3 regions of the Cytobacillus sp. IB215665 genome follow, and region 3 is predicted to be linked to each of the others. Evidence: predicted binding sites of a transcription regulator. Region 3 holds the regulator's gene; each other region holds the start of a gene.
The links. The regulator Rex, encoded in region 3, represses fermentation and respiration genes when NADH is low (regulators of the CRP and FNR family bind a similar motif). The targets are predictions, from matches to a motif close to TTGTGAAATATTTCACAA.
Positions count from the first base shown of each region.

Region 1: a site for Rex is predicted at 1,238-1,255, ahead of ric (iron-sulfur cluster repair di-iron protein). Genes of this name have one in related genera too.
Region 2: a site for Rex is predicted at 1,059-1,076, ahead of adhE (bifunctional acetaldehyde-CoA/alcohol dehydrogenase). Genes of this name have one in related genera too.

Region 1 is NZ_JAXBME010000003.1:119,343-122,632, forward strand. It holds gene feoB (ferrous iron transport protein B) at 1-898, opposite strand, end outside; gene SLH52_RS04845 (FeoA family protein) at 858-1,115, opposite strand; gene ric (iron-sulfur cluster repair di-iron protein) at 1,441-2,139, shown strand; gene moaA (GTP 3',8-cyclase MoaA) at 2,314-3,290, opposite strand, start outside.
Region 2 is NZ_JAXBME010000002.1:187,409-190,698, forward strand. It holds gene SLH52_RS02870 (tRNA threonylcarbamoyladenosine dehydratase) at 1-101, shown strand, start outside; gene SLH52_RS02875 (RsfA family transcriptional regulator) at 187-909, opposite strand; gene adhE (bifunctional acetaldehyde-CoA/alcohol dehydrogenase) at 1,251-3,290, shown strand, end outside.
Region 3 is NZ_JAXBME010000029.1:24,666-27,955, reverse strand. It holds gene SLH52_RS22390 (ABC-F family ATP-binding cassette domain-containing protein) at 1-293, opposite strand, end outside; gene moaC (cyclic pyranopterin monophosphate synthase MoaC) at 849-1,334, shown strand; gene SLH52_RS22380 (redox-sensing transcriptional repressor Rex) at 1,367-2,005, shown strand; gene SLH52_RS22375 (twin-arginine translocase TatA/TatE family subunit) at 2,101-2,280, shown strand; gene tatC (twin-arginine translocase subunit TatC) at 2,298-3,050, shown strand; gene SLH52_RS22365 (DUF2161 domain-containing phosphodiesterase) at 3,204-3,290, shown strand, end outside.

The DNA of each region.
Region 1 (3,290 bases), on a different contig from region 3:
TAAAAATGATATACATAAATAGTAAAAATAGTGGTAACCCGAAGTATTTATTCGTGACTATATTATCAATTAATTCCGTTGTTGTTCTTTCCTTTGTCTCTGACACTTCCATTACATTTACTATTAAATCACTAATAAACTGATCACGTATATGATAGATATAATGACGTATTGTTCCACCTTCAGCATCTTTTGATATCATCTGTTCCGTTTGGTGCTTTATTTTCTCAAGTATATTTGGTTTTAAAAGTTGGTTAACATATGACTCTACTTGTTTATTCCCTTCCAAATATTGTATAGCTAACCACCGTTTTGATATAGATAATTTGTCTGGTAGTTTATCTTCAATTTGCTGAATAGCTTCTTCTAAAATAACACCATAATTTAATGCAAATACCCTTTCACTAGATTCATTTAGCAACGCAAGATTAGCTGTAAGTTCTCCACAGCCCATTCCAGTTCGAGCAATAATAGGGGCTACTATGACATCAAGCAAGTCAGCTAATTTTTCAGCATTGATCTTCAAGCCTCTTTTTTTTGCAACATCAACCATATTTAAACCGATAATGATAGGTTTCTCGAACTCTAGCAACTGCACTGTTAAGTGTAAATTCCGCTTTAGTTGAGAAGCATCAACAATATTAACAATTTTTTCAAATGATGCTGTAAGCATAAAATTTGTGACAACTTCTTCATCCTTTGAAAGTGGATTTAATGAATACACTCCTGGGAGATCAATGAGCTGGCCTTGATTATCTCTTAAAATACCAATTTTCTTCTCAACGGTCACCCCACTCCAGTTACCAACGTATTCATATGATCCTGTCAAATTATTAAACAGCGATGTTTTTCCTGTATTAGGATTCCCGAATAGTGCAATTTGTGAGGACAATATCATCCACTCCAATCTTCGCTGCCTCATTACGTCTAATGCTTATACATTGTCCGCAGCACTCAATCAATACTGGACCTCCAAATGGCATGACACACCTTAAGCAAATATTTTCACCTTCTACGACGCCCATGTCTAATAACCGTTGCTTCACAAGATCACTTGCTAATGACAAATCAATAATTTTTGCTGTAGAACCTTTTTTCAAGCTAGCCATGTTCATATGATATCCCTCCTGAAATAGCGGAAAAGTTCTTCATAGCTAAAGATACAAATTAACATCTTTTATGATAATGATAATTCTTCTCATTGTAATTTCATCATATAATAGCTTTTTTCATTTTTGTATGACATTTGTCACAATCCTGTTTCGATATTATGAAAGATGTGTGACGCTAATTGTCAATTTACCTAATTGACACCGCATTTCCTGTCCATAAAGTTACGTTCACAATGAAAGACCTGTGATCTCAATCACCACGCTACGCATTTGAATTGGCTATGCTATAACGGAAGTATTCACTTTTAATAATGAGGAGGAAATAGAAATGCCAAATAAATTCGATGAAAACATGATTGTAGGGGAAGTTGTAGCAGAATTTCCTAAAGCTAGTGATATATTTAAATCTTATAGGATTGATTTTTGTTGTAATGGGAATCGACCGATAAAAGAATCAGCTCTTGAAAGAAATGTTTCTACAAAAAAAATAATTGCAGAGCTAAACAAATTGTATGAAGAGAAAGAAAACGATTCAAGTTCTCAACACAACTGGAATTCGGCATCTATTACCGAACTTATCAATCGCATAATAGATAAACATCATCGTTATTTAGAAGAGGAGCTTCCACAATTAAGCCCGTATGTAACTAAGGTGATGAGGGTACATGGACAAACCCATCCAGAACTTATACAAGTTCATAAGCTATTCAACACGTTAAAAGCAGATTTAGAAGAGCACCTTATCAGTGAAGAAACTGAGTTATTTCCATCATTCTTATCGTTCGAGCGCGACCCTTCTAATAGTAATCGAGACAAAATCGTCAATATTCTCGAAGCTACGAAAAATGAACATGATAATGCAGGTGATATCTTAAAAGAACTACGTACCGTAACGAATAATTTCACTCCACCATTAGGTGCATGTAGAACGTATCAATTAGTATTTAATCGATTAGAAGAGCTAGAATCTGATTTATTTGAGCATATCCATCTAGAAAATAATATTTTATTCAATAAGATTTCATAAGTTAAAACCCTCTGACAAATTGTGTCAGAGGGTTTGTTATTGAGTTTGCTGATTTCTATGATATCCTACCTACAGAGCTTATCTGCTTGTTTTCATAAAACAAACCTTCAGAACGTTAAAAAGTGACTTTTCATCCGACTCTTCTTTGCTTATCGGGGATGTTCAAGATACTTCTCACCCGCCAATGTAGGACATTTCGATTTTTTCTCTCATTTTTGCTGAGTGTTCAGTGCGTTCATCTGAATAACGATCATGTCGCGCACCCCACACCTTTTTAATTTCCTCTATAATTGTTTCACTTGATGCATTAGCACGTAATATTTTCTTAAAATCGTGGCCTTTCGATGCAAATAAACAATTGTACATTTTCCCATCTGCTGATATACGAGCCCTTGTACAGCTGGAACAAAATGACTCTGAAACAGATGTAATGAATCCTACTTCTGTATTTGAGCCTTTATGGCGATAGCATGTTGCTACTTCGCCAAAATATCGTTGCTCTACTGGTTCTAATTCAAAGTGTTCTTCTAACTGGTGAAATATTTGTTTTTTCGTTACCACTTGATCATAATTCCAGCCATTTGTGCTACCGACATCCATAAACTCAATATAGCGAATAGGAATCTCTTCCTTTTTAAAATATTTCGCCATCGGTATAATTTGAGAATCATTTAAGCCCTTCTTAACAACCATATTTACTTTTACGATTAGACCCTCTTTTTTAGCAGCCGCTATACCTTTTAAAACTGGTGATACGCCTACAGATCTGCCGTTCATTTTTTTAAATATTTCATCTTCAATAGCATCCAAGCTTATATTTACACGCTGTAAACCAGCTTGCTTTAACTCTTTCGCATATTTTGGTAAATATATTCCGTTTGTAGTAAGAGCAATATCCTCAATTCCAGCGATTAATGACAGTTGCTTAATTAAAATATGAAGATCCTTTCTAAGTAACGGTTCTCCCCCAGTTAACCTTACCTTCTTCACACCAACCTCAGCAAAGCATTTGACGAGTCTAGAAATTTCTTCAAACGTCAATAGTTCTTTCCTTTGTAAAAATGGAAAATCAGGGCCGAATATGTCTGCTGGCATACAATATGAACAACGAAAATTACATCTGTCAGTAACTGATATTCTTATATCCCGCA
Region 2 (3,290 bases), on a different contig from region 3:
CCAACGCATTTGTTCCATCAGTAGCAGGGCTAATAATGGCAAGTCATGTGGTTACTGAACTGTTAACAGATATACCAATTAAACGAGTAAATCAGGGTTAAACATACTCTACATTTAACGGAGCTCGACTTGGACCTTCGCGTTTCGACAATGACAAAAACGTGGTCTAAAGATAGACCACGTTTTTTACTTAGCTAATTGTTCTAAATTTCCGTTTTTATCCATTCTGAAAGCCGGAGATGGTCTTTCTTCATTATCATCAAATAAAACCATTTTACGTGCTCGATCCATAATTTGTACTAATGCTTGATAGTCTTCTTGTATCATAGATTGCTTTTCCGACATTTTTTCAAGCTTTATAACTAGTTCTTTATTTTGCTTTGAAAGAGTTTGGTTTTCTTGTTGTAATTGTACATTTTCTTGCTGCAATCTCATTGAATGTTGATCTTGTACTTTAAGTTCTTTTAAATAAGAAATGCAATCTTCTAGAGATATTGAATTTGATCCAGCTGATGATTCTATAGATGGCACTGATGTACTCACTGGCGTAGTCAACAACTCTGTCGTGAACTCATTATTTAGATTATAGGTCTCTACTGGATTGCTATCATCAACTGTAGTAATCTGTGGTAGTGAAATTGTACTAGGAAGCTCATCTTGCTTCTTTAATCTGTCTAACGCTCTCTTTCTTTCTTTTCTTTGTTTTTTCGCAATGGCGATAGCTTGATCATACTTTCCTCTTACTTCCGCGTTCCACCGAAATCCACAAGCAGCAGAAGTTCGGTTAAGCTTATCACCTACTTCTTCGAAGGCTAATAACTGAGTTCCACCTTCACGAATATAGCGAAGTACTGTTTCTGCGAGTAATAGGTCTTCTTCATGAGACCATGCATCTTGACGAACTTTCACATAAACACTCCTATCTTCTGAAAAATTTAATTTACTATATAGTAGATTTTCTATTAATAGAATGGACGGCTATTATAATTTTTATACATTTACTAGTTTTTTTAAGTATCAAAAGATGTAAAAAGTGGGAAATATGAGTTTAATAATATATGTGAAATTATTCACAATGTCGTCAAATTTATTGTAACTATTCACAACATATCGATAGTATAATAAACGTGTAAGATAGTTAGTTAATAAATTTAGTAAAAAACGTAAAGTAACAAGTAAGTAGCTTTTTTTTAACATTCACATGTGAAAACATTCACAAACTTTTAGCAAGAAATTAGGAGGAGTTTCAAATGGCTGTTGAAGAAAAAGTATTAAAACAACAACAAGATGTTACAAAAATGATTAATTCTTTAGTTGATCGTGGTTCTAAAGCGTTAAAGGAATTTCGCAATTATGATCAAGAAATGATCAATGACATAGTAAAAGAAATGGCTTTAGCAGGATTAGATCAACATATGCAATTAGCTAAGCTAGCAGTTGATGAAACAAAACGTGGTGTTTATGAGGATAAAATTATTAAAAACATTTTTGCTACAGAGTACATTTATCATAACGTTAAATATGATAAAACTGTCGGCATTATTAATGATAATGAACACGAAGGTGTAATCGAAGTTGCAGAGCCAGTTGGTGTTGTTGCTGGTGTAACACCAGTGACAAATCCAACATCAACAACGATGTTTAAAGCAATTATTGCAATTAAAACTAGAAACCCAATTATTTTTGCTTTCCACCCATCTGCACAAAAATGTAGTAGTGAAGCTGCAAGAATTCTTCGTGACGCAGCAGTAAAAGCAGGAGCACCTGAAGGTTGTATACAATGGATAGAAACGCCATCTATCGAAGCAACAAAACAATTAATGAATCATGATGGGGTTGCGATCGTCTTGGCGACAGGTGGTCCAGGGATGGTTAAATCAGCGTATAGTACTGGTAAACCTGCGTTAGGTGTAGGTGCTGGTAACGTACCGTGTTATATTGAAAAATCTGCTGATGTGAAACGTTCTGTAAATGATTTAATTTTATCAAAAACATTTGATAATGGCATGATTTGTGCTTCTGAACAAGCTGTTATTATCGATAAAGATATTTATGATGAAGTGAAAAAAGAAATGATATATCATTCTTGTTACTTCTTATCAGAAAACGAAAAGAAAAAAGTAGAAAAACTTGTTATTGATGAAAACAAATGTGCAGTTAATCCAAATATCGTTGGTAAACCAGCTTATGAAATCGCCAAAATGGCTGGTGTAGAAGTACCAAAAGATACTAAAATTCTAATCGCTGAATTAAAAGGTGTAGGTGAAGCTCACCCACTTTCAAGAGAAAAGCTTAGTCCAGTACTAGCTTGTTATAAAGTTAATAATACAGAGGAAGGGATTACTCGTGCAGAAGAAATGCTAGAGTTTGGAGGTCTAGGTCACTCTGCTGTAATTCATTCTGAAGACCAAGAAACAATAGAAACTTATGGGAAACGTATGAAAGCATGCCGTGTCATTGTGAATGCTCCATCTTCACAAGGTGCAATCGGAGATATTTATAATGCATATATTCCTTCATTAACATTAGGATGTGGATCTTACGGCAAGAACTCTGTATCTTCAAATGTTGGAACAGCGAACTTATTAAATGTAAAAAAAATTGCGAAAAGGAATGTCAATATGCAATGGTTTAAGCTTCCACCAAAAGTTTACTTTGAAAAGCATTCTACTCAATATTTAGCAAAAATGCCTGAAATCTCAAAAGCTTTGATTGTAACGGACCCAGGTATGGTGAAGCTTGGCTATGTTGATAAAGTTCTTTATTATTTACGTAAACGTCAAGATTACGTCCATTGTGAAATTTTCTCAAATGTTGAGCCAGATCCATCTATTGAAACAGTTATGAAGGGTGCAGAAATGATGAAAGAATTCCAACCTGATGTCATCATCGCACTTGGTGGTGGATCAGCGATGGATGCTGCAAAAGGAATGTGGTTATTTTACGAACACCCAGAAACAACGTTCCATGGCTTAAAACAGAAGTTTTTAGACATCCGTAAACGTACGTTCAAATATCCTAAACTAGGAAACAAAGCTAAATTTGTTGCAATACCAACAACTTCAGGAACTGGATCTGAGGTAACACCATTCTCTGTTATTACTGACAAGAAAAACAATGTCAAGTATCCGTTAGCAGATTATGAATTAACACCAGATGTTGCAATCGTAGATCCACAGTTTGTTATGACAGTTCCGAAGCACGTAACTGCTGATACTGGTATGGATGTTTTAACACATGCGATTGAAGCTTACGTTTCTAATATGGCAAATGATTATACGGATGGTTTA
Region 3 (3,290 bases):
TCCATTTTTTTTAACGGTTCAAACACGGTTAACATTTCTTCCCAAATAGATAAGTCCGAATCTAAGCCACTATGCTGTGCTAAATATCCAATAGAAATATCTTTCGGTTTCATGACGCTTCCGCTATCATGAGACATGTATCCTGCTATTATTTTCAATAAGGTTGATTTTCCAGCGCCGTTACGGCCAACGACAGCTATTCTATCTTTCAATTGTACTTCTAGCTTTATATTCGATAAAATAAGATCAGATCCAAAATATTTTGTGAGCTGATTCACTTGTAACACTATCATGTTAGTTCACCTCTGTTATAATAGTTTTAGTGTATCTTAAAATGTATGAAATGAGCAATATTCTTTCACTGGATTCCAATGTTTAACTATCTAAGGTTTGAGAAGTGCTTATTTTTAACAATAGTTCAGTTTGATTTGTATGCGCTTTCTTAGTGAAGATATTTTAGACTTAGCTTTTATATCATGTACGATGTATAGGCTCTTTTCATAAAATTTTTTGCAATTGACCTCATTTATTAAGAGGAAAGAAGCTACGACCGCTAGGTTTATACGTATTTTCTCTTAAAACGAATAACAGCAATTAATGCGAAAAAAGCCTTGTACTAAGACATAAATAGGATTTCTCATAGTATTTGTTGCACCTTTTCATCATTAAAACTATAACAATAGGCTAAATTATTAATTACAATTGCCACACCACTTACGAAAAAGCCATTTACTAAGAAGGTGATAGAAACGGACTTGGGTGTACATATAGTTTTCACGCCTTGTTAAAGTAACGACAGGATTGTAAAAATAGTGTAGTATAGTCATATTGAGAGGTGAAAAGCAACAGTGTCTTCATTTACACATTTTAATGATCAAGGTAGAGCAAAGATGGTTGATATTTCTGAAAAGGGCGAAACATTAAGAACTGCTATAGCGAGATCAAGTATCTCAGTTAGTAAAGAAATTTATGAACAAATTATTCATTCAAAAATAAAAAAAGGGGATGTTTTAGCTGTAGCTCAAGTGGCTGGTATTATGGCTGCAAAAAAAACATCAGATATTATCCCGATGTGTCACCCAATTAGTTTAAAGGGTGTCGATATCACATTTACATGGGAAGAAGAAAAGCACTTATACAAGCTTATTATTATCGTAGAAGTTAAAACGAAGGGTAGTACAGGTGTTGAAATGGAAGCTTTAACTGCTGCTAGCACATGTGCCTTAACTGTTTATGACATGTGTAAAGCAGTTGATAAAGGTATGGTTATTGGTCCAACTTATTTATTAGAGAAGACTGGTGGAAAGAACGGAGACTTTATTAGAGAGCAGTGAATGAATAGCTGTTTGAATGTGGGGGAATAGAAGTGAATAACGAACAAACAAAAATTCCACAAGCTACTGCAAAGCGTTTACCATTGTATTATCGATTCATTAAAAATCTTCATGCTGCAGGTAAGCAGCGCGTATCTTCTGCTGAGTTAAGCGAGGCTGTAAAAGTAGATTCAGCAACAATACGTAGAGATTTTTCGTATTTTGGTGCTTTAGGTAAAAAAGGGTATGGTTATAATGTTAATTATTTATTAACGTTTTTTCGACAAACACTAGATCAAGATGAACTGACAAAAGTGGTGTTAATCGGGGTCGGGAATTTAGGTACTGCATTTTTAAATTACAATTTTATTAAAAATAATAATATGAAAATTGAACTTGCATTTGATGTTGATGAGCAAAAAATTGGCACTACAGTTGGAGATGTTCCTATTTATCATATGGATGATTTAGAAAAATATATTACCAAAGATGTAAGTGTTGCCATCTTAACTGTACCTGCACCAGTTGCTCAAGGGATGACCGATCGTTTAGTAGAAACAGGTATTAAGGGTATTTTGAATTTTACACCAGCTCGAATTAATGTACCTGACCATATTAGAATTCATCACATTGATTTAGCAGTTGAGTTACAATCTTTAGTATATTTCCTTAAAAACTACCCAACTGAATAGTAGCTCTACTGGCATTGTGGTCGTTTAGATGATCATCGAGTTATAATAACAATATATGCTTTATAATGATAGATCAGGAAAATTATTTGTAATTTATGATGGAGGTGAGACCAATTAACATAGGAATAGGAAGTCTTATATTAATTTTAGTGATCGCACTCGTTATCTTTGGTCCAAATAAGCTTCCTCAATTAGGAAAAGCTGCTGGAGAAACACTTAGAGAATTTAAGAGAGCGGCACAAGACATTGCAAATGAAAATAATAAAAAGAAGTAACATTAGGATGAGAAAGTATGAATGATAGTAAAGAAATGTCTGTATACGATCATATAGGAGAGCTAAGGAAGCGTCTAATTATCGCAGCCGTTTTCTTTGTTGTTGCTACAATTGGAAGCTTTTTTTTGGCTGAGCCAATCATTGTCTATTTACAACAGGCTGATGAAGCAAAAGAGCTGACGATGAATGCATTTTCCTTAACTGATCCAATAAAAATTTATATGCAATTTGCTTTTATTATAGCTTTTGTAATTACTGCACCAGTTATTTTATATCAGCTTTGGGCGTTTATTAGCCCAGGTCTATATGAAAAAGAACGGAAAATCACTTTAAGTTATATACCAATATCAGTGTTACTATTTTTAGGTGGAGTTTCATTTTCCTATTTTATTCTATTTCCATTTGTTATTGAGTTTATGACGAGGATATCTGAACGGCTAACGGTTAATCAAGTTATTGGCATAAATGAATACTTCCAATTTCTATTTAAAATCACTATTCCATTTGGAATATTGTTTCAGCTTCCTGTCGTTGTGATGTTTTTAACTAGACTTGGCATAGTCTCGCCTATGTTTTTAGCGAAAATAAGAAAATACGCATATTTCGTTTTACTAGTTATAGCAGCATTTATTACGCCACCAGAGCTCATTTCACATCTGATGGTGACGATACCTTTATTTATTCTATATGAAATAAGTATCTTTATCTCAAAAATAACCTATCGGAAAGTGGAAAAACTAGAACAGGAACTCCTGACTGAAAATGAGTAATAACCATACAATAAACCATAACAAAGTTAATCAAAGTGAGTTTTTACAAATTGTAGAGGCTCACTTTTTTCATGTAGTATTTTCTAGCGGTTATTTTGTGAGTATATGCAAGTATAAAGGTCGTATTAATATCTTATATAAAGCATTCAATAAATGAAGAAAGTAATGATGTTAATGAGCAATAAAACAACAAAATTGTTTGAGGTTGATTTATATAAACCTATTCAAGAGCATTTTATA